Regions from separate parts of the Sporosarcina sp. FSL K6-2383 genome, predicted to be linked through region 2. Evidence: riboswitches for the same ligand, from Rfam matches in the RefSeq annotation. Region 2 holds a riboswitch; each other region holds the start of a gene.
The links. A riboswitch is a leader RNA that binds a small molecule or an ion and turns the genes downstream of it on or off. The one in region 2 is predicted to bind S-adenosylmethionine.
Positions count from the first base shown of each region.

Region 1: another riboswitch for S-adenosylmethionine. It lies ahead of MKZ10_RS03970 (O-acetylhomoserine aminocarboxypropyltransferase/cysteine synthase family protein); the one in region 2 lies ahead of metA (homoserine O-succinyltransferase).
Region 3: another riboswitch for S-adenosylmethionine. It lies ahead of metK (methionine adenosyltransferase); the one in region 2 lies ahead of metA (homoserine O-succinyltransferase).

Region 1 covers NZ_CP152017.1:741,185-752,000, forward strand. The annotation lists gene MKZ10_RS03935 (ABC transporter permease) at 1-548, shown strand, start outside; gene MKZ10_RS03940 (ABC transporter ATP-binding protein) at 553-1,341, shown strand; gene MKZ10_RS03945 (ABC transporter substrate-binding protein) at 1,356-2,462, shown strand; gene pepT (peptidase T) at 2,621-3,847, opposite strand; gene MKZ10_RS03955 (lysoplasmalogenase) at 3,885-4,547, opposite strand; gene MKZ10_RS03960 (DUF2187 family protein) at 4,734-4,955, opposite strand; gene MKZ10_RS03965 (glycerol-3-phosphate acyltransferase) at 5,195-5,818, opposite strand; SAM riboswitch class I at 6,052-6,167, shown strand; gene MKZ10_RS03970 (O-acetylhomoserine aminocarboxypropyltransferase/cysteine synthase family protein) at 6,304-7,593, shown strand; gene MKZ10_RS03975 (alpha/beta fold hydrolase) at 7,631-8,542, shown strand; gene MKZ10_RS03980 (homoserine dehydrogenase) at 8,500-9,486, shown strand; gene MKZ10_RS03985 (BCCT family transporter) at 9,643-10,816, opposite strand, start outside.
Region 2 covers NZ_CP152017.1:2,858,064-2,868,879, reverse strand. The annotation lists gene MKZ10_RS14185 (GNAT family N-acetyltransferase) at 1-396, shown strand, start outside; gene MKZ10_RS14180 (short-chain dehydrogenase) at 545-1,084, shown strand; gene MKZ10_RS14175 (DUF402 domain-containing protein) at 1,284-1,706, shown strand; gene MKZ10_RS14170 (GNAT family N-acetyltransferase) at 1,708-2,226, shown strand; gene MKZ10_RS14165 (DUF2087 domain-containing protein) at 2,226-2,531, shown strand; gene MKZ10_RS14160 (nucleotidyltransferase family protein) at 2,515-3,096, shown strand; gene dnaN (DNA polymerase III subunit beta) at 3,107-4,237, shown strand; gene MKZ10_RS14150 (ASCH domain-containing protein) at 4,286-4,729, shown strand; gene MKZ10_RS14145 (DUF2785 domain-containing protein) at 4,781-5,596, shown strand; gene MKZ10_RS14140 (SIMPL domain-containing protein) at 5,676-6,326, shown strand; gene MKZ10_RS14135 (hypothetical protein) at 6,345-6,665, shown strand; gene MKZ10_RS14130 (NUDIX hydrolase) at 6,700-7,158, shown strand; gene MKZ10_RS14125 (protein phosphatase 2C domain-containing protein) at 7,216-8,022, shown strand; gene MKZ10_RS14120 (hypothetical protein) at 8,019-8,183, shown strand; gene MKZ10_RS14115 (hypothetical protein) at 8,331-8,510, opposite strand; SAM riboswitch class I at 8,672-8,779, shown strand; gene metA (homoserine O-succinyltransferase) at 8,880-9,788, shown strand; gene MKZ10_RS14105 (hypothetical protein) at 9,850-10,557, shown strand; gene MKZ10_RS14100 (GNAT family protein) at 10,661-10,816, shown strand, end outside.
Region 3 covers NZ_CP152017.1:3,046,503-3,057,318, forward strand. The annotation lists gene MKZ10_RS15240 (class 1 isoprenoid biosynthesis enzyme) at 1-802, shown strand, start outside; gene comX (competence pheromone ComX) at 821-982, shown strand; gene MKZ10_RS15250 (ATP-binding protein) at 1,109-3,310, shown strand; gene metK (methionine adenosyltransferase) at 3,513-4,709, opposite strand; SAM riboswitch class I at 4,904-5,040, opposite strand; gene pckA (phosphoenolpyruvate carboxykinase (ATP)) at 5,220-6,806, shown strand; gene MKZ10_RS15265 (hypothetical protein) at 6,859-7,305, opposite strand; gene MKZ10_RS15270 (prolyl oligopeptidase family serine peptidase) at 7,305-8,093, opposite strand; gene MKZ10_RS15275 (NUDIX domain-containing protein) at 8,083-8,544, opposite strand; gene MKZ10_RS15280 (transposase) at 8,569-8,877, opposite strand; gene MKZ10_RS15285 (putative motility protein) at 9,092-9,274, opposite strand; gene MKZ10_RS15290 (Dps family protein) at 9,338-9,787, opposite strand; gene yidD (membrane protein insertion efficiency factor YidD) at 9,879-10,109, shown strand; gene MKZ10_RS15300 (zinc ABC transporter substrate-binding protein) at 10,451-10,816, shown strand, end outside.

The DNA of each region.
Region 1 (10,816 bases), 1.6 Mb from region 2:
GATTTTTACTCGGTGTGATACCGGGTGTTATCATCGGATTGCTGATGGGGCTTTATTCTCCGATTAGACATTTTGTTTCTCCAATCGTGATGGCACTTATGCCAATCCCTACACTTGCTTTGCTGCCGATTATTATCATCCTTTTCGGAATAGGGGACTTGTCGAAAGTAGTGACAATTGCGGGAAGTGTCTTTTTTCCTGTCGTTATCAATACGGCTGCCGGTGTTATTAATATCGATTCCATCTATTTGGATGTAGCGAAAAATTACGGGGCGGGAAGAGTGAACTTTTTCCTGAAAATAGCTTTGCCTGGTGCCATGCCGGTTATGCTGGAAGGAATTCAGATGGGGCAGGCGATTGCGCTTCTTACCATTGTAGCAGCAGAAATGATGGGGGCTACGTCTGGTATCGGTTATCTAATCTGGACTTCGTATAAAGCGTTCTTACTCCAAGAAATGTATGTGGGTCTCATCCTCATCTCATTTTTTGGTTATCTGTTCTCGCTAGTGCTCCGAGGAATTCAGAAGAAGATGCTACCGTGGAGGTGAACAGATGGGAAGGAAAACAAAAATTATCATCCTTAATTTAACAAAGGCGTTTTATAAAAAACAAGCGAGTGTCACAGCGCTCGATAACATTAATTTAACAATCGAAGACGGGGAGTTTGTCTGTCTTGTAGGTCCGAGTGGCTGTGGGAAAACGACACTTTTACGTATTTTAGCGGGGCTTGAGCATCCAAGTATTGGAGAATTCACGATTGCGACAGATGGTGAGGACCGCCCACTTCAGTCGATGGTGTTTCAGGAAAGAGGAATCATTCCATGGCTCACCGTGGAGGAAAACGTAGCATTTGGTCTCAAAATGCGCCATATGCCAAAGGACGTCATAAAGGAACGGACTGCGTATTATCTGAAGAAAACGGGGCTTGAAAAGTTTTCCTCGCTATATCCAAAAGAACTGTCCGGGGGCATGAAGCAACGGGTGAGCATTGCGCGGGCATTTGCAAATGATCCAGAAATTCTATTGATGGATGAACCGTTTGCTGCGCTTGATGAACAGAACAAATTCATTTTGCAGGAGGAATTGCTGTCGATCTGGTCAGAAACAGGGAAGACGGTTCTTTTTATTACCCACAGTATCGACGAAGCATTATTGCTGAGTGACCGTATTTTGTTAATGAGTTCACAGCCTGGAAGAATTATTCAGGAAATTAAAGTAGAACTACCACGTCCGCGAAAAATGGAGGATATTCGGGCGAATCCAGTTATGGCAGGGCAGTTTGTAGAAATATGGCAACACCTGCAAAAAGAAGTGCAACGGTCTCGGCAGGAAGATGAATGAAAAGGAGAGATTCCATGGGGAAGTGGATGAAAAGCGGATGGTTGCTGGCTTTATTCGCAGTGGCGTTAGTTGTCGGGGCTTGCTCTCCAAAAGAGACGACGAAGCCAGTGCCAGGAGGAAAAGCGCCGGTTACAGTGACCGAGGACTATCCATCTGGTGATTTGGCGCCACTCGACGAACGAGCAAAAGTTGTTATTGCAGAGGATGGGGCAGCATCAGGTGCTGGTTTTTATATTGCCAAGGAAAAGGGATACTTTGAGGACTACAATATTGAGGTAGAGTTTGCTCAGTTCGCCAACAGTGATGATATGCTACCAGCTCTTGCAGCGGGTGAAGTGGATATTGCCGGTGGCGTTTCAACGGCATCGTTCTTTAATGCAATTGCTCAAGGCATTGACGTTAAAATCATTGCTGATAAAGGTCATAACGTGCCTGGTAAATCCTATTTCACATTTGTCATTGGTAATCATATGGTCGATGTCATAAAAGAGTATAGTGATTTTAAAGGTAAGAAAATTGCGGTATCGTCACGTAATTCGATTGACGGCTATATTTACGAGGAAATGCTTAAGCATGCAGGCTTGACTGAAGATGATGTTGAGTTCGTACTCATGGGGGATTTTGGAAGTATGCTAGGGGCAATTGATGGCGGAACAATCGATGCCGCACTTAATATCGAGCCCCTCATCGCACAAGGTGTCGACCAAGGGTTCCATGTCCGATTCGGTGATGCAACTGATTATGCGCCTGAATCTCAAATTGCAATGGTACTCGGCTCCCCTCAATTCATGTCTGAAGAGCAGGATGTTTCATTGCGATTCATGTCTGCCTACTTGAAAGGTGTTCGTGATTATAATGATGCCTTTATTAAAGACATCGGTAAGGACGAAGTGGTCGAAATTATGACGAAACATACGGCATTAAAAGACCCCGCGCTATGGGATAAAGTAAACGTCACTGGACTTGATCCGGATGGCAAAATGTTCATAGACGATATTAAAAAGCAGTACGATACGTATAAAACAAACGGTGCTATTCGCGGAGATGTCGATTTAAGCAAAGCGATCGATACATCAATTACGGAGAAAGCGGTCGAAACGATTGGCGAATATGATCGTTAGGAAACACCGAAAGCGTAAGCTCCTAGGTGCTGAACTCTAGATGAAAAATTGCCTGTACCTTTTATTAGGTAACAGGCAATTTCTATTTCGCAAGTTATGTAGTGCCATGCCAATAATGATGACCTCAATCCCATTTTACTTCATCGGCAAGTCCATAATTATGCACGTTCTTCAAACAATTTGACGGCTTCTAAAATGACTTGCGTCGCTTTCACCATATTATCGACAGAGATATACTCGAATTTACCGTGATAGTTTTCCCCGCCAGTGAAAATATTCGGCGTTGGCATCCCCATGTATGATAGTTGGGATCCATCTGTACCGCCACGTATAGGCACGATGTTCGGTTCAATGTCGAGATTTTTGAACGCATCAGCCATAATATCGACAATTTCCATAACAGGCTCAATTTTTTCGCCCATATTGAAATATTGATCGTCGATATCGAGAGTAACACTGTGTGCCCCATATTCTTTTTTCAATCGGTTTACTGTATCTAGCATCAGTTGTTTGCGAGCTGCAAATGTTTCGCGGTCGAAGTAACGGATAATATAGCTAAGTGTTGTCTTCTCCGTATCACCATTGACGTTCATAAGATGGACAAATCCTTCGTAGCCATCTGTTTTCTCAGGAATTTCTTCTACCGGCATGGCAGCCTGGAATTGGTTGGCGATTAAGATAGAGTTCACCATTTTATTTTTGGCAGATCCCGGGTGAACACTGACACCATGAAATGTTACTGTAGCGCCAGCTGCATTGAAGCTCTCATACTGGAGCTCACCAAGTGGTCCACCGTCCATTGTGTAAGCATACTTCGCGCCGAATTTTTCGACGTCAAATTTATGTGGTCCGCGCCCAATTTCTTCGTCAGGAGTAAAGGCAATACGTAGTTTGCCATGCTTAATATCTGGATTGGCAATCAAATATTCCATCGCTGTTACAATTTCAGCAATCCCAGCTTTATTGTCGGCACCAAGAAGCGTTGTGCCATCTGTCGTAATGAGCGTGTGACCAATGTAGTTTTTTAATTCAGGGAAGTCATTCACCGTCATGACTGTATTAACATTCAGCCGTATGTCAGTGCCATCATAATGGTCGATGCGCTGTGGTTTGACATTTTTCCCTGTATAATCGGTCGCTGTATCGACGTGTGCAAGAAATCCAATGACAGGAATGTCACGATCCGTATTGGCAGGAAGCGTCGCAAACAAATAGCCGTTGTCATCTAGCGTGATGTCTTCCAATCCAATGTCTGCGAGTTCTTTTTGCAACTCATGCAGCAGGTCCCATTGCCCGGCTGTTGATGGAGTTGATGAACTAGCAGCATCCGATTGTGTGTCGATTTTTGCATACCGTACAAGGCGCTCAACTAATATCTCTTTCATATCTGAAAATACCTCCTGTGATAAAAATCTGATACAACTATCTTATCAGATTGTTCCGGTTTACGGAATACTTTACAACCCGACTACCGATACTCGCTGCAATGAAAACCTGCGCGGCATAATAGGAGACCATGACAAGTGCATCACGATATGGAATCGCGTAAACAAATCGGTCAATTGCAAGAACAGAATCTGAAAAAATGAAAAGAAGTGCACCGACAATGGCAAGTGGCAAGCGTGTACGAATCGCCATCCATCCCATTGTTGTAATGACACAAATATAGGCGATAATGGCAATGCCGAGCACGGTTTGGCCAGTCGTGAATTGTGAACCGGCCAGCCAAATGGCCATACCGATACCATACAGAAGAAGTGGAATGGCGGCCCAAATGGGCATATGCTTTCGGGCCATATGACGAAATGCAATAATGTAAAAAATATGTCCGATGAAAAACGTAATGAGTCCAATCATGAACCAATAGAGGACGCCGTCTGCAATCATGCAAACAAAAAGTCCCAAAATGACAATACGTTTATATGTGCGAGAAAATAATGATCTGGTTGTTAGTGCAAACAAAATGATAAGTGCCATCGGAATCAGTTTCATGAAAATCTTGAAGCCGACTGGATCTGATGGGATGAGGAAGATATAGATAGCCCCCATAATCGTAATAGCAGCCAGTAATAGTTTTTGAATCATTCGTGCAACCCCTTTCACTAGTATCTTTCGAGAAATAGGAAAGAAAATCCTGCTTGAATGATAGAGTTCTGTTGAAAGGTAGCTAAGTTTTCAAATTAGGTAGTCGAGTTTGCCCAAAGCTTCCGTGAAATAAAAAATTACCTACCACTAGAAAGACTTCCTAGTGGCAGGCAATTAAAAAAATCGTCAGACGACTGAATAGTTCTTGTGTGCAACAACTGTCAGATTGGATGCGGCACCAATGAGTTCGGCATCCTTCGAAGAAATCTCCACAATGACAGAGTTTTCGAGAATTTTAAAAATAGTACCATTAACTTCATGGTCATTACGGACAAACGAAATCTTTTCATCGATTTTGCGCGCTGCGACAAAATCCGATACATCTTTTTCCTTGCGTGGAAAAGCCATTCGAATTCCCCCTAGTGTTTATTTTCATCATGCCCTCAATCAATTAAAAAAATGCTTAGGTCAAACCCTAAGCGTGGCATAAAAGACGAAACACAACTCAACGAAAATGATAGATCACAAGTTGTCTACTAACTAGTATACCATATTTTGACGAAATTTGCAGAAATGCTGTTTCCGTCAGATTCAGAGTGCCTTCCATTTTGTAGTCAACGCTAATAATTTAAATCTTTCATTGACAATCATTTCTTTTTAAACACTGCTGAAACTCGCTTCTCACTACCTTCTTTCATCCGTTGGAAATTTTCGATATGCTTCCAAATCGCAAGTATGAATAATACAATTGCGATGACGATGGGCCAGTAACCTTCTGACCAAAATGCCAAGGTCAAGAATGTCACGTACAACATCAAAACGCCAAACACCAGAAAGTTAGTCGTAAGTGCTACGACTACTAACAACGCAAAACCAACGAGACCGAAACGCCAATCGAGTGCGAGTAGAACGCCGATAACTGTAGCAGTTCCTTTGCCGCCGTTGAACTGCATGTAAAACGGAAAGTTATGTCCAGCGACTGTTGCGGCACCTACCAAAAAGAGTAGTAATGCGACATCATTTCCCGGCAATTCCGCATTCACAGAAAAAAAGTGTACAAGTAGTACAGCCAGCGCACCTTTTCCAATATCAATCGCTGCTACAAGAGCACCAAACTTTTTCCCTAACACAATCGTAGCATTCGAAGCACCTGCATTTTTGACCCCAGTTTCTTTTAAATTAACTCCTGAAATCTTCGTTGCAACAACCGAGCCGTGTAAGCATCCGATTAAATATCCACACAGTAGCACTCCTATAACCCACAACCACATACCAATTCCCCCAAACTAGTGAAATTACTCTATTGATTCCGTCTGCTCTCCAGCAGGAGGCATCCCAAAGCGCCAAGCGTTGTTGGTAAGATTCATTATTTCAACTTGTATAATCGTTATTATAACATCTTAGAGTAAATGTAAGTTTCTGAAAAAACTTTCAATAAACACTTGACATTGTATTAAGAATTCGCCTATACTACTTCACAAGATGGAAAACTAAATCAATCAAACTCTTATCAAGAGCGGCGGAGGGACTAGGCCCTGCGATGCCCGGCAACCGGCAAGTGACTAACTTGCACAGGTGCTACTTCCTACAGATTCGTGTAAACGGTCTGAAAGATAAGAGGAGGAATAAGCGAAAGCGTAACCCTCTTCTTAGCGTTAAGCGAAGGGGGTTATTTTTTATTCCTAAAAGAATATCCCCGACGCCTCCGCACGTATTCAAAAAATATCCATCTAAAAAACTACTGGAGGTAATGACAATGACAAAACTTCAACCCGAAACACTTCTTCTACATGGTGGCCAAGAGCCAGACCCGGTGACAGGATCACGCGCGGTGCCGATTCATAGAACAACCTCTTTCGTATTCCGTGACACAGAACATGCACAAAATTTGTTCGCTTTGAAGGAAGCGGGTAATATTTATTCTCGTATTATGAATCCAACGGTCGACGTTTTTGAAAAGCGTGTAGCTCTATTGGAAGGTGGAACGGCGGCAGTTGCATTATCATCAGGAATGGCAGCTATTGCGTTTTCGATTTTAAATATAGCAGGTGCTGGCGATGAAATCGTAGCTGCGAGTAATTTGTACGGAGGTACTTATAATTTATTCGCAGTATCACTGCCACGCTATGGCATTAACGTAAAATTTGTGGATGCGACGGACCCTGAAAACTTCCGTGCAGCCATTACAGATAAAACAAAAGCGATTTTTGCTGAAACAATTGGTAATCCAAGCCTTCATGTGCTTGATATTGAAGCAGTTGCGAATATCGCACATGACAATGGAATTCCACTACTTATTGATAATACATTCCCATCACCTTATGGTTCGAACCCTATTGATTTTGGGGCAGACGTTGTTATTCATTCTGCAACGAAATGGATTGGTGGACATGGAACGTCTATCGGGGGTGTCGCGATTGACTCTGGGAAATTTGATTGGACACAAGGAAGATTCCCTGGTTTCACAGAGCCAGATGAAACGTACCATGGTATTCGTTATGGTATTGATGCAGCGGGTGCAGCATTTGCGACGAAGTTACGCGTTCAAGCGCTTCGTGATTTCGGACCATGCTTGAGTCCGGATAATGCATTTGCTTTCTTACAAGGACTTGAAACATTACATTTACGTGTGGAAAAACATAATGCCAATGCGCTTAAAGTGGCAGATTATTTGAAGCAACATCCGTCAGTGGAGTGGGTAACGTATACGGGTCTTGAAAATCATCCTTCAGCTAACAATGCGAAAAAATATTTGAAAAATGGTTTTGGTTCAATTATCGTCTTCGGTATTAAAGGTGGACGCGAAGCGGGTCGTAACTTGATCGATAATGTTAACATTTGGTCGCATGTTGCGAACGTTGGAGATGCAAAATCACTTATTATTCATCCGGCTTCAACAACGCATCAGCAGCTATCCGCAGAGGGACTTGAAGAAGCTGGCGTCAAAGAAGAATTGATCCGCCTATCAGTTGGACTGGAAGCGGTAGAAGATATTATCGCGGATCTTGCACAGGCCATTGATAAGGCAGTTCCAGTCAAAGCATAAAATTATACCCGATAAAATAACAAGGAGCGTGACGGGCATGGGGACAGGATTTGTGAACATTGGAAGCTTACAATTGGAGTCGGGCATTATGCTAGAAAATGTTCAGCTAGCCTATGAAAGAATAGGTAGACCAGAGGCACAAACTGTCCTTATTTGCCACGCATTGACGGGAAATCATGAAACCATTGGAACGGATAAAAATCCAGGCTGGTGGAGTGGCCTTGTAGGTCAAGGGAAAAGTATCGATACCAATCAATTCTCGGTCATCTCGTTCAATGTGCTTGGAGGATGTGATGGATCGACGGGACCGTCATCTATCAATCCATCTACCGGGGCACCTTATGACGAGTTATTTCCAGAAGTGACCATTCGGGATATGGTACATGCGGAGCGCAAAGCGCTAACGGTACTAGGAGTAGATCGACTACGCGCGGTGATTGGTGCTTCGCTTGGTGGTATGCGAGTCTTAGAATGGGGTATTTTATATGCAGATGATATGGATGTACTCGTACCGATTGCAGCTACACCAACGCTAAGTGCGTATGGGGTTGGCTTGCAGGCGATAGGTAGTGATATAGGTTTCGGCAATGATGTGTATACAGGACCAGCTTTAGTAAAACACTTTGATCCGAATAGTTATTACACACTGCTCGGTGCTATGAATACCCATGATATTGGTCGTGGACGTGGAGGCATCGCGAACGCTTCTCGCCAATTCTCTGCAAAAGTAGTGGCATTCGCATTTACGAATGATTTGATTTATCCAACGGAAGAGATTCAGGCGTTTGCACATCTTGTTGAAGATTCAAGCTATGTTCTCGTCAATACACAATCCGAGCAGGATGGATTTTTAACTGAATTCGACAAATGGGGACTTATTATTAAGCAATTCATGGAGGTGGCGGTATGCCGTCAATCAAAGTCGCTATACTCGGTTTCGGCACTGTAGGCGAAGGGATTTATAGGATTTTAAATGAAAGAAAAGAAGAGATTCGGCAAGAAACGGGGCATACGATTGACATCGTGTCTATCCTTGTGCGTGATAAGTCGAAAGAACGTCGTGTAACAGTTGGGACAGTCATTACAACTGATGTCCAAGAGATTTTGTTGAATCCGGACATCGACGTCATTTTTGAAGCAATTGTTGGTGAAGAACCGGCATTTAGCTATTTAATAGAAGCAATTGACAAAGGCTATCATGTCATTACTGCCAATAAAGCGATGTTTGCCAAACATGGCCCCGCGCTCGTCAAACATGCGGAAGCCCATGGTGTTCAAGCGCGCTATGAAGCAACCACAGCAGGCGGCGTACCGATTATCCGGACGATTACGAGCTTGTTGCCGGCAGATCGTGTGCGACGTATTCGAGGAATTTTGAATGGCACATCGAATTTCATCCTGACGAAAATGCGAGAGGAAGAAATTCCATTTAAAGCCGCATTGCATGAAGCACAGCAATTAGGCTATGCGGAAGCTGATCCGACAGATGATGTAAGTGGAATGGATGCGTTCCGAAAACTGATGATTTTAAGTGCATTAGCATTTGGACGTCAACCCGATTGGCAAGACGTGCCGATTGTTGGCATTGATGGGGCAACAACTGAAGGTGTGCAGGATGCATCGAAGGGGAAATTACGTTATCGTCATATTGCTGATATTTCAATAGATGAGGATGGCATCTTACGTGGCAGTGTAGGTCCTGTACTGATTGGCGCGGACCATCCGTTGTATGGCGTTGATGGTGTAGATAATGCAATTATAGTAGACACAGACCATCTCGGGTCGCTAACACTCATTGGTCCTGGTGCAGGGATGTATCCGACAGGCAGCGCAATGGTTGGGGATCTCTTGCAGGTTATCGGGAAACGTGAGGTAGTAACTGTATCGAATTGAACATAAAACGAACCGCCGGAGATGATCTCTTGGCGGTTCGTTTATTTTGTAACGTCAGAAAGTATAAGTTCGTTGATGACCTTATAAGAGCAACTACGGCTCTGCTGTCGCCTTTCAGGCTCGGCAATCGCTGAGTTTTCTAAAAAATGTGAAGGGTTAATCCTTCTTCGACTTTATCAACTTCAATTCAGCCTTTAACGCCTTGATTAATGACACAATCATCAGTAGCATGACGAATGAAAACGGTAGCGCTGCGATGATAATGGTGTTTTGTAGGGCGGTCAGTCCGTTGACGGACAACAGGATTATCGCAATTGTAGATTGGATAATACCCCAAGTAAGTTTGACGTTATTTGGCGGTGTCAACGAACCGTTTGTCGACTGCATACCGAGAACAAATGTCGCAGAATCGGCTGATGTGATGAAGAATGAAGCAATTAAAAAGATCGCTAAAACTGATATAAAGAGCGACATCGGCATCACGTTAAACATTTCAAAAATCGTCAACTCTGTTGAAGGAATCGTTAAATCAGTGAGTCCTTTTTTCTGGATATCAATTGCCGTCGTACCAAACGCCGAAAACCAAAATGTCCCGAGTAATGTAGGGGCAGCGAGCACACCGATCATGAATTCTCTGATGGTACGCCCTTTCGAAATGCGGGCGATGAACATACTGACAAATGGTGCCCATGAAATCCACCATGCCCAATAGAAAATCGTCCAAGTATCGAGCCATTCCCGATTATCTGGATCCAATGGTGCTGTCCTAAAACTCATCGGAATCAGGTTGGCGACGTAGCCGCCGAGTGATTCAGTGAACATATTAAAAATGAGTAGCGTAGGTCCCAAAATGATAATGAGCCCTAGCAGAATGAAGGCCAATACTAAGTTCGTATTCGACAAGTATTTGATGCCTTTACTCAAGCCAGACCATGCCGATGCGACGAATAAAACGGTCACAACTGCAATGATAACAAATTGTGATTTAATGCTAATGGTTATATCAAATAGATAGTGAAGGCCTGCATTAATTTGAACAGCACCGAAGCCGAGAGTCGTAGCGACTCCAAATGATGTCGCGAAAACGGCAAGCACATCGATGAAAATGCCCCAAGGACCTTCCATCTTTTTACCGAATATCGGCTTCAATGTTGCTGAAATTAATCCCGGTTCCCCTTTACGGAACTGGAAGAAGGCGAGTGATAAGGCAATAACTCCATACATGGCCCATACGTGGAACCCCCAATGGAAGAAAGACTGGCGCAGGGCTTCTTTAAAAGCAGCATCCGTATTAGGATCTTCCGTCGCCGGACTGATAGCGAAATGTGAT
Region 2 (10,816 bases):
TTAGTGAAGGAAAGTGAAACGGAAGGCTATCGCTTTTTGTCGCGCTTAGTTAATGATTTTCAAGATGGCACCAATCGGTTCAACAAACCGGGAGAGGCCTTATTCGCTGTTCAAAATAAAGCTGGCGATGTTGTTGCGATTGGTGGTGTCAATCAATCACCTTTTTCCGACGATACACAAGTTGCGCGTTTGCAAAGGTTTTACGTGTTAGACGATGCAAGGCGGCAAGGTGTTGGATCTCTTTTACTCAAACAAATTATTGACCATTCTCGCGGTAGCTTTAATGAAATGACGGTCCGAACAGAATCCTCGAAGGCGGATGCTTTTTATCGGTCGAATGGGTTTGAATTAGATGATTCTGCTTCAGAGACGACGCATGTGATGCAATTGGAATAAAGTGTGGGGAGAAAATGAGGGGTTTTATGAATGAAGAAATGGAAAACAATCAAGTCAACATATCACTATAAAACGCCGTTTGGCAACTTAAGACAAGATACATGTCAGTTGCCAAACGGAGTCATGTCTTCGGAGGAGAGGTGAGTGAATGAACAGTAATGGTCATGCCCTAGTGATTGGCGGAACGGGTATGCTTGCTGGGGTTTGTATTGACCTTGCATTTAAAGGCTATTCTGTCTCTGTTATTGGGCGGACATTGCCCAAATTTAAACGACTACAAGTAGAAAGTCCACCCAATTCTATATTTCCACTTATAACAGATTACGATACAGATGATGTCTTTGACGAAATTAATAAAGCGATGAGGGAACGTGGTCCGTTTGATCTTATTATCAGCTGGACACCTAATTACAGTGTGCTTGAGCGTATTTGTGGGATGAATCATGAGGCTAAATCTTTTCGGTTATTTCATGTAAAAGGAAGTCGGCGATATTTCGAAGATGATCCCATTCATATTCCTAGTCAATGTAACTACAGGAAAGTCTTTTTGGGATTTGTAATGGAGGACAGTGGTTCACGCTGGCTCACACACGATGAGATTGCACATGGAGTCATTAAACAAATCGCCACCGATGATAAAGAGGGAATAATAGGTCAAATACATCCTTATGAAGCCCGGCCGGGTTAAGTTTTCAATGGAAAGCTGTATCTGGAAAATAAGGAAATAATATGAAATGAGGATATGGATGCTAAAGCGAAAATACGGAAGCAGGTATGACTGGAAACGTGTACTGAATAGGGCGTATACCGAGCTTTTTATTGAAGCGGAAGCTTTTAAGGGAAATGTGAGCCTGCTTTATATGAAGGAAGTCAGGGAGCCCCTTTATATGAGCTATGAAGGTAGGAAGATTTGTATTGCTGATAGAGGCTATTATTGGATGCAACATTTTCCAGAAGGACAGCAATATTCGGTTACTACAGTGTTTAATCCTTCTGGTAGTATTGTGCAATGGTATATCGATATTTGTAAAGAGATAGGGTACTGCTTGGAAAATGGGCCATGGATGGATGATTTGTATCTAGATCTCATTGTATTGCCAACGGGGGAAGTGATTGACAAGGATATTGATGAGTTGGAAGCTGCCTTAAAGAACAATGAGATTTCTAGTAGTGAATATGAATCTGCTTGGGCAGAGTTTAAAAGGCTGAAAGTTTCATTGGCGGAAGAGCGTTTGAAATTAAAGGAATTGACGGTACCTCATTTCAAACTACTAGTTCAAACGCTGAACGATCAGGAAGGGGGCGATTGACGTGTTTATTCGAAAGGCGGAATTAGCGGATGCTTCGGGTATCGCGAAGGTCCATGTGGATAGCTGGCGGACAACGTACAAGGGAATTGTACCGGACACTTATTTGGATAATTTGTCATATGAAAGTCGCGAGCAGGTGTGGATGAGTGGTATAAAGCAGAATAACGTATACATAGTAGAAGATGAGGATAGTCAGATTGTGGGATTTGCTTCAAGCGGTAAAGAGCGCACTGGTAAATATGAAGCGTATGTGGGCGAGTTATATGCGATTTATCTATTAGAAGGGCAGCAGATGAAAGGGCTTGGACAAAAGCTCATCCAGACAGTCGTGGAAGATTTGAAAGAAAAGAAACTGAACTCGATGCTTATTTGGGCGCTTAAAGAAAATCCTGCTTGCCGTTTTTACGAAAGGTTGGGAGGAAAGAAAATCGACACGGCAGAAATCGAGATTGATGGCAAGAAGTTGAGTGAAATTGCCTATGGTTGGGCTGATCTTGCTGATTGGAAAGGACGAGAATAATGGAAGAGCGTTTTTTAATTACGGATAAAGAAAGAGAAAAAGTATTGGGGAATTATTTCAAGCAAGGTATTAATGGGCCGCTTGATGTATTTCCGAGCAAGGAAAAAAGAAAATATATTATTGCCCAGGAAATCATTAAACGTTTTGACATTGGAAAAGTCTATTTGGAGAAGGAAGTTAATGAATTATTAAAAGCAGTTCATGAAGACTTTGCTACAATTAGACGATTTTTAATTGATTACCGCTTTATGAGTCGTAGTGATGATGGCAGGGAGTATTGGATTGATGATGTTGATTCAAAATGAAAAAGATGTCATTTCTCTTATTCAAGAAGACAAATGGATGATGGACCTATTAAAATGTGCTAAATCATTGAATTTACCTGATTGGTGGATTTGTGCGGGATTTGTTCGATCTAAGATTTGGGATGTACTGCATGGTTTTGGTGAAAGAACTACGATGCCTGATATTGATGTGATTTATTACGATGCGGAGAATATTGAAGAGATAGTCGAAAAGCAATATGAGGAGACATTGGGGAAACTACTCTCAACTGTCCCTTGGTCGGTTAAAAATCAGGCGAGAATGCATATTGCGAATAATATATCGCCCTATTCTTCATCTGTGGATGCAATCGGAAAGTTTCCTGAAACGGCCACATCATTTGGTGTGAAGCTAGATGAGAGGAACAATGTCATCTTGGCAGCGCCTCATGGTATACAGGATGCTGTCAATTTGATAGTGAAACCAACTCCTTATTTCTTGGAATCAAGGGATAGGATGTTGATTTATAAAAAAAGGGTTAGGGAAAAGAATTGGCAAGCTACATGGGGCAACATTGAAATGATGAATTTGGAGCCGATTATATAGGAGGATTTTTATGGATTTTAAAGTAAGTGGTTCTTTATTTACAAGTGCGATGTCTGATATCAATAAAGTTATTTCATCAAGAAGTGTTATTCCGATACTTTCCGGAATAAAAATAGTGGCCAACGAAAATGGTTTAACGTTAACAGGAAGCAATTCGGATATTTTTATAGAAAGAATAATTCCCTCTTTAATTAATGGAGAAAAAATTGTGGAAATAAGCGAATTTGGAAATGTTGTTGTCCTCTCCAAGTATTTAAATGAACTACTAAAAAAATTACCTGATGATATTCATATGAAATCGGATTTCAATGGTTCAATCACAATTAAATCTGGGAATATTGAAACGAAGCTAAATGGATTTGATTCGAATGAATATCCAAAACTCCCGGAGATGGATAGTGACAATAACGTGAAAGTTCCGTTTGGTAAATTAATGGAGGCTATAAAGCAAACTGGGTTTGCAGTTTCTAAAAGCGAGTCTAGACCCGTACTAACTGGTGTGAAAATGGAGTTTCAACAAAATAAGCTAATTTGTACCGCGACTGACTCACATAGATTAGCACGGAGAGAAGTACATATAGAATCGGAAATACAACAATCATTCGTCGTTCCAAGTACGAGCCTTTCTGAACTGATGCATCTTAAGGAGTCTGAGTCTTCAAACGTAGATATCTATTATACAAATAACTTTATCGTATTTAAGACTGCTAACAGTTCACTTTATTCGAGGTTAATAGAAGGTAGCTTTCCAAACGTCCAAGCCCTAGTACCTTCAGAATCAAAATCTACGATAACAATTAACACGAAAGGACTAATGGAGGGGATTGACCGAGCTTGTGTATTTTCGACTGAATGGAAAAATAACAACGTAAATTTAAAAATTGTAGATGATGCAAGAATTAAAATAGCATCAAATGCTACAGAAGTTGGAATGATTGAAGAATATCAAGAAATAATCCAAATTGATGGTCAGAACGACATTCAAATGACTTTTGATGGTCGCTTTATGCTGGAGGCATTGAAAGGGATACAAGAAGAAAACGTAACAATAAGTTTTGGTGGCATGATGAAACCAATTGTAATTAAGCCACAACATAGCGGGGCTTGTTTGAACCTTATCTCGCCGTTGCGGACTTATTAAAAAAGCGAAATTTGTAAAAAGTTTAAGAAGAATAGGTGGTCGTTAACAATGAATAAAGCAGCACAAATATATTGGGATGAATTTTGGAAGGGCAGTGAAAAACCAACATCTGTCACTGCATGGATGTTTGGCGGTATACCTGATGAACTTGCACAGCTTGTAATTGATGGAAAAAAGACAGCGACGTGTTCAGGACATGTAATCTATGAGTTGGAGAATGAGCCACTGCCTGAAATAAATGACTACAGCGTTGTTTTAAATAGTGAAGAACAGCCGGTTGCCATTATTAAAACGGTTGAAGTATCGCTTATGCCGATGAATCAAGTGTCGGAGGACTTTGCGATAGCTGAAGGTGAAGGACCTTATGAAGATTGGAAATCAGCTCACGTAACATTTTTCACTGGTGAATTACAGAGTCATGGACTTGAATTTTCGGAAGACATGCTTCTTATTTGCGAACGATTTACGCTGATTGACGTAAAGAATAAGTAAAATAGAAAAAGTGCATGTATGTAGCACTACGAAATAGGAGTGGGAACAGTGATGTTGATAACAACGTTAGAAAGTTATCTCGATGGTAGAATATCGGAGTTAACACCAGAAGTTAGGCAAGAAATGTTAAGGGAAATTGGAAATTCGGATGGTTATTTACGTGACAATCTAATTTATAAAAGCTTCGGAAAGTTGATTTTTTCGGATCAATTAACTCCGCAAGAAATCGATGCATTACTCGAAGTCGTCATAGGGGAAGAGTACCTATGCTATAGGCTTGGGGAGTCTGGAACGGATTCCGTTTTTACACGGTCCTTTTCTGCACTTGCCATAGCAGCGATTATCGAATACGACATAGAGAAAAAAGTTGTGCAACGAGATCTTGTGCAACACACTGTACATAATGTCATTCACTATATGATGGAAGAAAAAGATACACGCGGGTTTATTGAAGGAAAGGGATGGGCGCATGCTATTGCACATGGCGCGGATGTCTTGGACGCCTTAGCAAAACATCCCTTCCTTAAAAAAGAGGACATTAGCCAAGTTCTTCACGCAGTTCAACATTGCCTGTGTAAGCAAGTGGATTATTTGGATGAAGAGGAGGAACGGCTGGCGAACATAATCGCTTCCTTACTAGAGCACCAGAATGCTGAACGGGATATCCAAGCCTGGATGGCAGGGTTGACTGGAATGGTCGAAACACAATTGGATGAAAATAAAGGGTCAATTGACGCCTATCATACTAAACGGACAGTAAAGAATTTCTTGAAAGCTGTGTATATCATGTTGAACTCAAAAGAAATCGGCGTAGAGAGTAACAAGGACATTTTTCGAGTTCTAGAAAAATGGATGTACATTCATTAGGTGTTGCCTAATGATTTTTTCCTGATAATAAACATAGTATTGAATGAAACTACATATATGTCAGGAAAGGTGGAGGTCCATGTATTATCCTTATGTTCAGCAATTCACGAGCCAGCAACGCCGAGTTATGACTGTTACGGGAATTGGTAGCCTGTCAGTCGCACCAGATACTGTTCAAATTCAGTTGGAGGTACGTACGGAAAATAAACAGTTGAGTCAGGCACAACAGGAAAATGCTGCTGCGATGAATCAAGTGATAGCAGCATTATTGCAATTAGGAATTAGCAGAGAGGATATACAAACAGTTTCTTATAACATTTTTCCGCAATATGATTTCGTAGATGGCCAGCAACTATTTAGAGGATATGAGGTTACAAATGCAATCACTGTTAAAATCACTACTATTGAACAAGCTGGAAATGTAATAGATGTGGCTGTTCAAAACGGGGTGAACAACGTCTCTAATATTCAATTCATGGTAGAGGGTGAACAATTGCATTATCAACAAGCACTGAGCCTAGCGTTAAAGAACGCTGTTGCAAAAGCGCAAACAATAGCGGAAACGATGCAACTTCAGCTTGATCCTACACCGATTAAAATTGTTGAGGAGCATAAGGCAGAATCGGTAACACCTCGGATGTTTGCGGCAAAAGAAATGAGCGGATCTACACCGATTGAACAAGGGCAAATTGTGATTAGTGCCACGGTAGAGGTACAATTTCAGTATTGAAAAAAGGGAAGTGATACCATGCTATATCGCAGAAAAATATACATGATTGAACCGACAATGTACGAAACGTTTACACACTTTTTTCACACTTATTTGCTTCCAAACCAATTGACGCATGGTGCAGAGTTTATTGGACGTTGGGTTAACGAACAACAAACGGAAATTATGGCGATGTGGGCATATGTAGATAGGGGGCACTATGAAGCGGTGGATGCTGCAATCCGTGCTTCGGATCTGCATACAGAAGCACAAGACTATCGGAAAACATTGCCTTCATTATTCTTAACATCAAAAGAGGAATTTTTCACGTCTGCAGGTATGTATGGGCAATCGAAATAATATTTCTATTAATTGCTTGTAAGGGGGATTTTACATGGGATATATACAAGAATTAAGAAAACTTGTTGGTCATCGTCCTCTTATTATGCCAGGTGCTAATGTGATTGTTATAGACAGAAACAATCGACTACTGTTGCAATTAAGATCGGATAACAAGAATTGGGGGTTACCGGGAGGCTCCATGGAACCGGGAGAGACGCTAAAAGAAGTAGCGAAGCGTGAGTTATTTGAAGAAACTAATTTGGTTGCCAACAATTTAACGTTGTTCAATGTTTATTCTGGTAAAGAATTTTATTATAAATATCCGCACGGTGATGAGGTTTACAATGTCATCACTACTTTTATCTGTACGGAGTATGAAGGTGTCATGAAGAAAGATGAACATGAAGTGTCGGATTTAGCGTTTTTTCATTATGATGAGCTCCCTCCCACACTAAATCCACCTGAAATTCCAATTATAAATGAATTTATTACTATTTATTGGGAGGAATGAATGGCATGAAAGAGTATTATTTCATACGAATCAAAGCCTATTTGGAAACGTATCGTCATGAATGAATTCTCTTGGGTAGGAAGTAAAAAGGATTACGTTGATGAACGAGATGTTCAATGGATGAATCGTGTAGCGGTAGGACGTTTTGGCGGTAATTCTTCGGCAGGTCAAACAAAAAATGAGGACGGTTGTATCGTCTGGCAGACTGATGACTGGGAATTTGCAGTTATTCTCGATGCACATAAAAGTGCCGAAAGTGCGGAACTTGTCATTCGTACATTCGAACAATATAAAGAAGGCTTGTCAGAGATTTTATCAATGGAAGGCCCTCCAAGGTTTAAAAAATTGGAAGACAAGTTGCTTGGAATTTTTCAATCCGATGAACTTTTGGCTGCATGTAGAAATGTCACAGGAGAAACGGCTTGCCTTGTTGTCGTAAGGAAAGATAACTATATATGGTGGTTTTCCGTCGGAGACTGCTTGGTCTATCTATTGCATCCAGAATTAATTGCCCTTAACCAATTTCAACTGAATCAAAGGCAGTTCTTCGAGTGGATTGGACAAGTGAATACATTTGAAAAAACGGTTCCATGCTATACATCTGGGACAAGGGAATTGAGAAAAGGGACAAATATCATTTTCATGACAACAGATGGTTTGTTAGAATGTCCAGGTGAACCTTTTACAAATCCACAAAATCTGGTAGAAGTGTTAAATGCAGAAGCACTCGATGAAAGTATATCAAGGATGTTGATGGAGATTGAAAGGCGAAATGTAAGGGATAGCACGACAATTATCTCTTGGACTGTCGAGGTAGAAAAGGAAGGTAGCATTCCAAGCGATAATGAGGGTGAAGCCCAATGAAGGAAATACGGCCTGTTTCAGATTTGAGAAATAGTATTGCTGAACTATATAGAAAGTTAGCTGAAGCTGAAAGCGAAAGTGCGAATCCGATGACCCGGAAAAAGACTCATCAAGAAGTAATGAATCGCTTGCGAGGAAGAATAAATGAATATAGAAATTAAGTGGAGAAAAACATGCAACCAATCGAATTAAATAAAGCCGTCCTCCGTTATATAAGATGACAAAAAAATACCCCGCACGAGCCTCATTGCTGTGCGGGGTATCGCCTTTTTCATGGTAGGTTAGGTGCTAACATCGCAAAAAATGTCTTACTTTCTTTTCCGTTCGTTTGGAATCATGCGCTCTCGCATAGGCTTGAAATTGCTCAATTCTTCAAACTCACGTGCCATTTCTTCTTTCATATCGCCCGGTTGAATCTTTTGCCTTTTCGGCGTTTGGGGTAATGAACGCGAATTCTTGGTGCTACCTTGTTTGTTATCTCTACCCATGAAAAAAACTCCTTTCAAACATGTAGTACGGAGTTAATATGGCCTGAAGTGATGAATTTATTCTGTAAAATCGGACGGAAGCTGCGACTTATAATTATTCAAAAAGTAAAAAGACTGTTTACAATATAAAGTTTAAGCGTATAATTGAATCTAATTGAATATTCTTATCAAGAGAAGCTGAGGGATATGGCCCGGTGAAGCTTCAGCAACCTCTGACATCGTCAGAAAGGTGCTACCTCCAACAGGACTTTTGTCTTGAGAGATAAGAACAAGAGCCTAAAGCTAATCCTCTTTTCTTATCATACAGAAAAGAGGATTTTTCTTTATGTTCAGCATACATACTAAATAGAGAAAAGGGAGAGATAAACGATGCCAATCAACATACCTAAACAATTACCAGCCGGTGAATTATTGAAAAAGGAAAAAATATTTGTCATGGATGAGGAACGTGCAACTACACAAGATATTCGACCGATAAATATACTTATTTTGAATTTGATGCCAGAGAAAGAGCGCACAGAGTTGCAACTTTTACGCTTATTAGGCAATACACCACTACAAGTTGACGTAACGTTTATGAATATGGCAACTCATGAATCGAAAAATGTTAGCAAGTCTCACTTGGACAATTTCTATTCAACATTTGAGCATATTAAGCATCGTCGTTTTGATGGCATGATTATTACAGGGGCGCCAATCGAACATCTCCAATTTGAAGATGTGAATTACTGGGACGAAATGAAGGAGATTATGAACTGGTCAAAAGAACATGTGACATCGGTACTACATATTTGTTGGGGCGCACAAGCGGCATTGTATCACCATTATGGAATTGACAAATTTGATTTGCCTAAAAAATGCTCGGGCGTATTTACGCACCGTCTATCTGATCCGACAATCAATTTGGCACGTGGATTTAACGATGAATTTAGAGCGCCACATTCACGTTATACAGCTGTTTCTGTGGAAGAAATTGAAAATGACCCTCGCTTACATCTACTTGCAAAGTCTGAGGATGCCGGTGCATTTATTATCATTTCTAACGATAATAAACATATTATGATTACCGGTCATTTTGAGTACGATGCAACAACGCTTGCAGAAGAGTATGCGCGTGATTTACAAAAGGGTATCGACATTGATCCACCGGCGAATTATTTCCCGAACAATGACCCGAGCAAAGAGCCATTAAATACGTGGCGCTCACATACTCATCTGCTCTTCTCTAACTGGTTGAATTATTATGTTTATCAAGAAACACCTTTTGTCTGGGAGTAACTACGTGCTAACCGCTTTGTCGCCATTTGCATAAGATAGTATGACAAGGGGGCTTAAGTAAATGGGGTTATTTATTAACAGTCAAAGTCACTCGGATGTTTTCAACAATGATGCGAATCTCGTCGAGCATAATCAAAGTCATTCGAAAATAGATTCATTAACACAGTGGATAGAGGAGCAGAAGGAAGCAAATGCTACGCTTAATCGCCATATGAACGACCTTGAAATGATTTTAAAACAACAAAAAAAAGCACAGTCAAATCAATTGGAAACAATTCGTGCTGGTTTGAATGAATTACAGGAAAATGAAATACAACGTGAAAAACATGAAAACGATGTTACGGGGTCGTTAGTGAAGTTGGATGATAAACTTCAAAAATACCACCAAATATTAGTGGATCAGCAGGTAGTGAATCAGGAATTCCAGATGCAAGTTAGTGAATCGTCGAAAGAAATGGCTATTAAATTGAATGGACAATTGAATCAGCAACAGCGAATAGTAGAGCAGATTTCAGAGCAAACGAATTCCCAGGAAGTCATCATTAGCAGACTGGATCATCAAGAAGGCTTAACTGAAAAGATACTCAGGCAATTGGATCATCTACGAGGTGTTTTTTACGAGCGAACTAACTTCTTAACAGAAAAAATAGAAAGTAGCTATACGATGACAGCTTCTCATTTAGCAAAACTTCTGACGAATCCTGAACAACCAATGACACACTTTTGGATGAATCCAAAGTCAGAGCAGAAACAGAAAAAAGTTGATTGAAATAGCATTCAGAACCGTGAGGGAATAGGTTTTATTATAAGAAAGCACTGAGTACACTTCATGTACTTTGTGCTTCTTTATTTAAAAGAAAGGGATGGCGTACATGGAAAAATGGCAACCCAAAAAACGTATTCAATGGAGAGAAATGGTACAAGAAGATTGGACAGATGTACATAAATATTCCTCGATGGAAGTAGTCAGCCAATACCAACCATGGGGACCAAACACTGAAGAAGAGACCTTGTTTTTTGTGGAAACT
Region 3 (10,816 bases), 190 kb from region 2:
GCATAAGAAACAAGAAGGTTTTTTATTTGGGGAGCTTACCCTGCTACACCACGAAATGTTTGGTGGCACTTCCTCTGCTATTGGACAGGCTGCTGCTGCAGTGGAATTACTCATATTGTCATTCGATCTTTTTGATGATTTACAAGATGATGATAGTTTTGGTACCCCATGGAGTACATGGGATACCGCTTTAACATTGAATCTAGCACTAGGTTTATTGCAATTAAGTTCAAAAATAATGCATGAAATTCAATTTCCGAATGATGGTTGGAAATATTTTGACCGTTTAAATCTTATGTCCATTAACGGTCAGCATGGTGATATTTTAAATAGTATTGAAACAGAAGAACAATATCTGCATATCACTGCTCAAAAAGCAGGCTCCCTTGTTGCGATGGCTAGTTTGATTGGAACGAGTTTAGCAACAGAACAGTATCATGATATCGTTGAAAACTACTGTATACAATTAGGCATTGCAGAACAAATAAAAAATGATTTGAATGATATTTTATCCGTTGAAAAAAGTGATTGGTTTTTACGAAAAAAATCACTTCCTATCCTTTACTTATTCGATAATAATATAGAATCAGATATTCTATATTATTATAAAGAAACAGTATCATTCGATGAGCTTCAAACGAAAAAAGAATTAGTCAAAGAAATACTATTTGACTCAGGTTCGATGATGTATGCACAAGTCATTTTGCGTAAACATCAGTTAGCTGCATTAGACCAACTACACTCTCTTCCCATTGATAATATGTACAAAGAAAAACTTACACATTTATTCAAAACCAATTAAAAAGGAGATTACCATACTATGTCTAAAATCATTCAATACCTTACCCAAAATCCCACTCTGATTCCATTATTTTTAAATGAAAAAATTTGTTTTGTTGGATTAGAAAATGATGTGGATAGAAAAGCATTGGTTGATGTTCTTACTGCAGAAGTCACAAGTGAACCTGTATTTTGGAAATAAATTCCTTTGCAATTATCAACCAAGTATTTCTATACTAAGATATTTCCAATGTTTTTTTCTCTACTGTTAGCTATTTATTTCATTTACATCTCAGCTAACTTTCCTTACTTCCACACAAAAGTGAACATGAATGATCAAGGGGAATTTATCGTTACAAATGTTGATAAAAATGGAGCTGGATTTGAAGCAGGAATTAGGAAAAATGATGTCATCTTAAAAATCAATGGCGAAAGACCAGAAGACCATTTCACCTTTAAAAAATATACGAAGATTGAGCAAGTAAAAAAGGTTGAATTTAAACATGGTACAGAAATTCAGACGGAAGTATTGACACAACACTATTCATTTAAAGAAAATATGAGTTACTTATTTTTCCCAAGCATTGTATTTATTATCTGCCTTGTTTTAAGTTTTATCATCACTAGGCATAGAGATAAAAACAATCTCACTGTATTATTATCCTATTTTCTTTTGGTATTTGGATTGGGTTATGTAGGCGCAGGTGCTTCCTCCAGGGGAGATTTATTAGCAAGGATTATCATATCCTTTTCTCTTGTTTTATCTCCCGTGATTTTATTGCATCTCCTTACTGGTTTATTTACAAGTCTACGAATAAAACAAATTTTCAAATGGCGTATCCGCTGGTTTTATGTTATTTCCTTATGTTTGACTGGAGCTGCTGCGACACATGAGCTCTCAAATGTCTATTACTCATTTATCGACAATGTATTGCTCTTGTTCTTTCTTGTGACAGTCATTGTTATTATTAGCATGTTAACTATGACCTATTATAATAATAGACAGTCAGCATCAAGCCCAACTATTAAAGTACTGCTAGTTGGAATTTTCCTTTCTTTTTCTCCATTTCTTTTTTTGTATGTCCTTCTTGACTTAGTATTTGGTTTTTCAGTTATTAATCCTGAGATCACACTGATGTTCTTTCTTATTTTACCATTTACAATCCTTTATTTGATTCGTAAGGAACACATAATTGATATTGATTTCCTCTTACACTGGTTAAAAAAAGATTTTTTATTTTCAATATTGGCAGGGTTTCTTTTCTTTATCATCACAACTGCCACTTCTTTAGATCAGAAGATACTAAATTCAGTCTATGTATCAGGCATTTGTTTACTCATTTTCACGCTTAAAAACCCGATGTTTTTCAAAAGTACATCGAGATTCAGTCAGTCAAATTCAAACTTTCAACAACAACTACAACATTACTTTAAAAGGGCTAGAAATGATTCATCTTACTTACAATTAATAGAAACCATTACAGATGAAATCCACAAAGTTATTCCTGAAATTAAGACCATACACCATTTCGAGTTAAATAAAACATCCAAAGCCATTCATATGGATGATCCAAATTCCTTTATGCTCGTTGAACCTTTCACAGAGCTATTAGTAAGTAAACATTCCTCGATAGGTTCCATTATTTTTCTGAAGCGTGGATTTTGTTTATTGATCCATGAAAATCAAGATACTTCATTCTATCTGTTTTGTAGCGATAAGAATAACCGAACGAGTTTAAATCCAGTTGAACAAACTTGGTTAGAAACACTTGCAAGTTATAGTCATGTCCTATTGACGAACCAGTATACGATTGACAATGTCATCCAAGAGCTACATCATTTAAAAGAGAATGATGCTTATTCTTCAAAGTGGTTATCCAACTTTTTATTTTCTTATACGGAAAAAGAAAGAGTTCGCTTAGCTGGTGATTTACATGACGTAGTTTTGCAAGAGTTAATAGTTATTAACAGAGGATTAGAAAGTGTTCTCAAGGAAGATTTATCTAATAATGTACACACAGAAATTTATGCAGTACGTGAAAAAGTGCTCGATTGCATTCATACGACACGGGAAACATGCAATCAATTATCACCTCCCTTTTTAATGGAGTTCGGGCTCATTCAAGCAATTGAGCAACTGATTAAAAGAATTCATTTGCAGGCGAATTTCCATGTTCAATTCACTTATAAAGACTTCGATAATCAGTTGTTACAAGAGGAGTCTGTCATTGCACTCTACCGCATTACCCAGGAGCTACTGACAAATGCGATGAAACATTCACAAGCTACAGCAGTCACGCTGTTATTAACGCATGAAAATAATCATATACACTTATTTTACTCTGATAATGGAATAGGTCTGGACGTTAGCCAACTAGAGCATCGCTCCTTACAGTTCAGTGGACTTATTGGGATTAAAGAGAGGGTTAAAGGTTTGGATGGTACCATCCAGTTTGCGGCAAATGATGGTTTGCAACTTACGATTTATCTACCTGAAGAAGTGATGACTTCTGTCCCCTTTATAGGATGAACATATGAATAACTTTATAAATCAGGCATAGGCGCCTTCCATAAAGTAGCCTAGGTTATGGTGATTGACATCCCTAAGGGAAGGATATAGTTCAATAATTCCTTAGGACCGTAGCTAATTTATTGAAATGATTTTTTCCTATCTATAAAAAAAGGCACAGCAAACGGGTTCGTCCCCGCTAACTGTGCTTTTTTCTTTACAATTACTGCGCCGCTTGTTCCTTCAAAGCAGCAGCTCTATCTGTTTGCTCCCATGGTAATTCAATGTCTGTACGGCCGAAGTGACCATATGCAGCTGTTTGTTTATAAATTGGACGACGTAGGTCGAGCATTTTGATGATGCCGGCTGGACGAAGATCGAATAATCCGCGTACAAGCTCTACCAATTTGCTTTCTGCTACTGTGCCTGTTCCGAATGTATCAATCGAAATCGATACAGGTTGCGCTACGCCGATTGCGTAAGCAAGTTGGACTTCACAACGATCTGCAAGGCCTGCTGCGACGATGTTTTTCGCCACATAACGAGCGGCATACGAAGCAGAACGGTCCACTTTTGTTGCATCTTTTCCAGAGAACGCGCCGCCACCATGACGTGCGTATCCACCGTATGTGTCCACGATGATTTTACGGCCTGTTAGACCCGCATCTCCTTGTGGTCCACCAATGACAAAACGGCCTGTTGGGTTAATGAAGTATTTCGTATTGTCGTCAATCAATTCCGCTGGGACTACCGCGTCAATGACAACTTCTTTTATGTCATGTTGAATTTGCTCAAGCGTCACTTCTGGATGGTGTTGCGTTGAAATGACAATTGTATCGATTCGAACTGGGTTATTCTGTTCATCATACTCAACTGTCACTTGCGTTTTCCCATCAGGGCGTAAGTAATCTAGCGTCTCATCTTTACGCACTTGTGCAAGACGACGTGATAGTTTATGCGATAGACTAATTGGGAGTGGCATTAATTCTGGTGTTTCATTACAAGCGTAACCGAACATCAAACCTTGGTCACCTGCACCGATTGCTTCAAGTTCCTCGTCTGTCATAGACCCTTCGCGCGCTTCCAGTGCTTGGTCAACGCCCGCAGCGATGTCAGCTGATTGTTCGTCGATCGCCGTAAGGACTGCTGATGTTTCCCAATCAAAACCATATTTCGCACGTGTGTAACCAATTTCCTTCACTGTTTCACGCACTACTTTTGGGATATCCACATAAGTCGTTGTCGTAATTTCCCCTGCCACTAGGACAAGCCCAGTCGTAATCGTTGTTTCACATGCGACACGCGCATTTGGATCTTCTGCTAAAATTGCATCTAAAATAGCATCCGAAATTTGGTCACACATTTTGTCAGGATGTCCTTCTGTTACTGATTCTGATGTAAATAGTCGACGATTTGTCATGTTGGTTCCTCCTATATCCTACGAGATTGATACGGTACTCATATGTCCCATGTAGAGTCCCAATTCCTATAGGGAAAGGAACTACAAGCCACTGCGAGCTCTATACACGAGGATAAAGGGCAATTTCATATAAAAAGCCCATCACTCAGTATTAACTACATAAGTGAAGGGCATAATTTCGAAAGCACCTTTCACTCTTATCATCCAAAATATCTATCTGTATCCAGATAAATACCTTGCTACAGGTTTGGCACCTTCGCGCAGACAACATGGTCATTGCAGGTTGCCGGGTTTCATAGGGCCTGACCCCTCCACCAGCTCGGGATAAGAGTATCCGTTCATCTATCCATGTTACGGAAATTATCGATTTATGTCAATTAATTTTGATGTTTTGCATATAATTAGTTGCAGTTTGAATTAGTATAGACTATTATTCTTAATGTGTTATACTAATTAAAAATAAGATGTCACCCACTGAATGGGTCTATATCAAAAGGATGGTAGATGACTATGATATCAGCGAAAATGAGCGACAAGCTTAAAGATCTTCTTTCAGGTAAAAACGTAAAAATTCAACTTTCTGTTCCACAGCTTGTTGAAAAGGCAACAGCACGTGGAGAAGCGCAATTGACTGCCGATGGCGCGATCACGGCACAAACTGGCAAGTATACGGGTCGCTCCCCTAAAGATAAATACATCGTTGAAGAAGCATCTACAAAAGACAAAATTGATTGGGGCAACGTAAACCGCCCGATTTCTTCTGAAATTTTTGATTCATTATATAATAAAGTCATTAACCACTTAAAAGTCAATGATGAGCTATTCGTTTTCAAAGGATTTGCAGGGGCTGACCCGGCCTCACGCCTAGCTATTCAAGTCGTCAATGAGTTCGCATGGCATAATCTGTTCGTTCATAACTTATTCATTCGTCCATCAGCAGAGGAATTGAACAATCATGAGGCGCAATTCACGATTCTATCCGCTCCTACCTTTAAAGCAAACCCTGCAGTTGATGGTACGAATTCAGAGACATTCATCATTGTTTCAATGGAAAAACGAATCGTCTTAATTGGTGGAACTGAATATGCTGGTGAAATGAAAAAATCAATTTTTTCTATTATGAACCACCTGCTTCCAGAAAGTGACATACTCCCTATGCACTGTTCAGCTAACGTTGGTGAAGATGGAGATGTCGCCTTGTTCTTTGGGCTGTCTGGCACAGGTAAAACAACGCTTTCCGCATCTGCAGACCGCAAACTAATCGGTGATGATGAGCATGGCTGGTCTGACAATGGTGTATTCAATATGGAAGGCGGATGTTATGCAAAATGCATTAATTTATCACAAGAAAAAGAACCTGAAATCTTTGGAGCCATCCGTTTCGGTTCCGTTTTAGAAAACGTTGTTGTCGATCCAGACACACGTATTCCTGATTATAATGATGGTTCATTAACTGAAAACACACGGGCGGCATACCCAATTCAAGCAATCGATAACATCGTCGATCCTTCTGTCGCAGGTCATCCGAAAACAATTGTTTTCTTAACTGCAGACGCATTTGGCGTGTTGCCTCCGATTTCGAAATTGACAAAAGAACAGGCCATGTACCACTTCCTAAGCGGTTTCACATCGAAGCTTGCGGGAACGGAGCGTGGCATTACGTCACCTGAAGCTACCTTCTCGACATGCTTCGGCTCACCATTCTTACCGCTTCCTGCAACGGTTTACGCAGAAATGCTTGGTAAGAAAATCGATGAGCATGGCGCACAAGTATTCCTTGTCAACACTGGATGGACTGGTGGCGTATACGGAGTCGGTAAACGTATGGATCTGAAACACACACGCGCAATGGTATGTGCTGCACTTGCAGGACAATTAAACGATGTTGAAACAACGACAAACGATGTATTCGGCCTTGAAATGCCTAACGCTATCGAAGGGGTTCCAGCAGAAGTCTTGAACCCACGAAACGCATGGACTGATGGTGCTGCTTATGATGTAAAAGCAAATGAATTGGCGGATTTATTCCGTGAAAACTTTAAGAAATTCGGTACCGTTTCTAAAGATATTTCTCTTAAGGGCGGACCTATTTCATAATAATCAATCAATGGGATAACACATTCAACTGTGTTATCCCGTTTTTCTATCTTTATAATATATGAAAAATAAGATTACCTTTAAAAAATGCTCTTACTTCGTCAATTTCTGCATCCCTTTGAGGGTAAAAAACGATTTCTCCCCCATAGTGTTCTACTGTACAAACTAGTTCCCCTAATACATCATATAGGAAAATCGTAAACCATTTTAGCCCACCATGTATATCAAATGATTCTACAGACATCCAGTCAATTATTTCCTCTGTAAGCTCTGTTTGAAATGCGATTGTCTCTGTTCCAGGAACTTGCCCGAGTTCCTTCATACGTGCACCTAGTTGCACCCGAACTTCGCTTTCTACCGCCCAACAATGAATGTCCATCGTTGTTGCTTTCCTTGAAAACTTTGCCCATAGTGGCTGCCAAAATGAAACATCTTGTGGAAATCCTGACTTTTCTTTTGTACTAATCGTTTGCGGTGCAATGTACACATATTTTTTCATTATTCTTGCCCCCTCATCCACATACATAAATCACGAACCAGCTGGGCATTCATCACAGGTGGGATGAAGTGCGTGTACTCCGGAAAATACCAGGTGTCGTAGATTTTGTGCTGTTGCCGAAGCGCGTTTTCTAGTAACAACGCCTGGTGAAAGGATACGTTATTATCCTCCATACCATGAATAATTAAGACAGGTGCATCAATGTCAGTAGTATGGAACAATGCCGTACGCTCACGGTAAGCATCTGGCATACTCGTTGGCGTTCCACCAATAACCCGCTTCATCATGCGTCGCATATCCTTGCGTTCCTTATATGTAAAAACGATGTCGGACACGCCCGCCCATGTAACGACGGATGTTATATCATCCCGTAAAATGGCTGTCCACAATGCCATGATACCGCCACGGGAAAAGGCAAATAAGTGAATTCTTTCTGCGTTCGTCTTTGGATGCTGTTTCAATACATCAACCGCATTCACTGCATCCTGACGGTCGGCTCCCGCAAATTCGTCACGCCCCTCACCACCACGATTCCCACGATAATAAGGTGCAAAGACTACAAATCCTTGCGACGCGAACTGTGCAATACGCGCGGGACGAACCATCCCCACATGCTGCATGCCGCCTCTCAAATAGAGAATCCCTTCATAATCCCCTTCAGCAATTGGCTCTGCCATCAGCCCTTTAACTCGAAAGCCTCCCGACCAATACGTAATCTCCTCAAGTACGATATGAGGATTTGGCGAGGGATACGGTCTTCGATGAACAATTGTGCCGTCATGCTTCATGCTCTTCTACCCACTCTCTGATTGCTTCCATACCCGTCCCTTTCATATGAAAACTCAAGTTAGTACATTGATTCAATTCTTCACTCGTTAGCCATAAAGCGCCTTCCGTTTCATGAAGTGTCGGCTGTTCATCAACCTCAGTAACTTTTCCCGTAAAGACCGCCTTACAAAATGTGCTATCACTATACACGACATATTCAGCGACTTTTACAAGATCTGTAATCGTAACACCCGTCTCCTCTATCGTTTCACGAATAGCAGCTTGCCCGATAGATTCCCCTTCTTCTGCCTTGCCACCTGGAAATTCAATACCCCGAACACGATGCCGCGTCAGTAGCCACTTCCCATTATATTTTAATACGACAAGCACATGCCGAGCCTCCATGCCGAGATAATTATCCCCGAATGTCAACTCAACACGCCCACCGTTTATATCATTAAATGTTAACATCGCCATCACGTCCTTTCGTTTAGTTTAACGAAAATACGGTAGCTTCTCAATAAACTGCTTTGACTTGTCATCTGTAAACTCATGAATCAGCGCATAAATTTTCATCGTCCGAGTGTCAATATCGTGATTATCCTGATCATAGTGATACGGAATATATGGCAAATGCGCTCTTAAAAAGTTGCGAAATTCCAATCGGTCTACTTGATGGAATAATCTATGGAATACTGGAATATATTCTTCCGTGACATTCACTTCATATTCCCATGGCGAATCATCGGGATAATGGTACACCTGCTGATGAACGACTGATACGTACATTTTATATTTCTCCATGCAAATCCATCCTTTTTTATTTTTAGGATGGCTCAATCACATACGTTCATACGTATGTGCGCCCAGATTTTTATCGAGCAAGCTCGATAAATTCCCCTGAAAATCTGTGGCATCCGCCGGAGGCTTTAATTTCACTTAGTAGGATCACTTTCCTACTAAGTAAAATTAAAAAACATGCAACCCCATTTACGGGAGATGCATGTCTGTGGCCGATTTACGCCGTAACGTCAATCGAAGTGCCTTTAGTTGGATGAGCTGCGGCAGGCTGGTCAGGTAGAACCTCTAGCATTTCCGTCACCGCACTCGTCTCCATTGTGAGCGCCTTGTTCAAAACACTCATTTGTACAAGCGATTGCAAACTTCTAAGTTGGCTCGCCATAATCGAATTCATTTCCATTTGCCATCACTCCCTTCACAAACTTAATATCGGCAAATTAGACATATTTTTAAGGAAAGTCGATTATTTATTACCCTCACCAAGGAATGCATTGAGCATCCATTGATGTTTCTCGATACTTTGGTATGTTGCATTCAATATATCTTCCGTCATATCGTCGCCTGTTTGTCCGGCCAACTCCATACCTTTTTTCAACGATTTCATCATTTCACCATAGTCATTGGCAATGGTTTGTACCATTTCTTCGGACTGCTCTTTCCCGTTTGCTTCTTTCACGACAGACTGTTCCAGATGTTCTTTCAGTGTAGCAACAGGATCTCCACCTAATGTCAAAATTCGTTCAGCAATTTCGTCCATATGCAGCGTCGCCTCGTTATATAATTCTTCAAATTTTGTATGCAACGTGAAAAACTGATTGCCTTTGACGTACCAGTGATAATTATGCAATTTAGCATACATCACTGACCATGAGGATACTTGAATGTTCAACTCATTGATAAGTTCTTTCGACATGATAAAACCTCTCCTTATAATTCATCTCCCTGTTAATTTACCACTTAAGGCAGTAGAATAAACATAACAGCACGAATAGGGAGCTATGAACTTGAAAACAATCTTAATGGGTATCATCAAATTTTATCAAAAAGCGATTTCACCGTTAACGCCACCATCATGTCGCTTCTATCCAACCTGTTCACATTACGGGATTGAAGCTATCGATAAGCATGGAGCTCTGAGGGGTTCATGGCTAGCGGTTCGTCGTATTTCAAAATGTCATCCTTTTCATGAAGGTGGATTTGATCCAGTTCCGGAGAAAGATTCAGACAAGAAGTAGAACGCGGTTCGGTAAAATTGCCGGCCGTTTTTCTTTTGCCAAAATCAATTACGCCTCGGCGTAATTGCGTCCAGATTTTGAATCGAGCTTGCTCGATTAACTCCTTTCAAAATCTGTGACATCCGCCGGAGGCCTTATCTTTGTTCAGCCCTCGTTTGAACACCCGCTGAACAGGAAAAAAAAACCGTGTTCATCTCGACACCTACAGAGGTGGGAGTCTTCTGCTGAATAAAAATAAAATTCTCTTTCTAGTTGCTAAATGAGCAACTCTCTTGTATGATAATAAAGCCAGTTACCTAAATCGTAACGATTACTATTAACTAAACGGAGGATTTTTACTTATGAAGAAAAAAATCATTGTCATCATTTCATTTCTAACGATATTGCTACTTGCAGCATGCAGCAATAAAGACACAGATAAAGAACAATCAGCAAACGATAATGAAAAACTATCTGTCTATACAACTGTTTATCCACTGCAATATTTCACAGAACGAATCGGTGGTGAGCAAGTCGATGTCAAATCTATCTACCCACCAGGTGCAGATGAGCACACATTCGACCCAACTCAAAAAGATATGATTGCACTCGCGGATTCGGATTTGTTCTTCTATATCGGTCTTGGCCTTGAAGGTTTTGTGGAAAATGCTGAAAAGACGATGAAAAACGAACATGTCAAAATGATTGCGACCGCAGAAGATATTTCT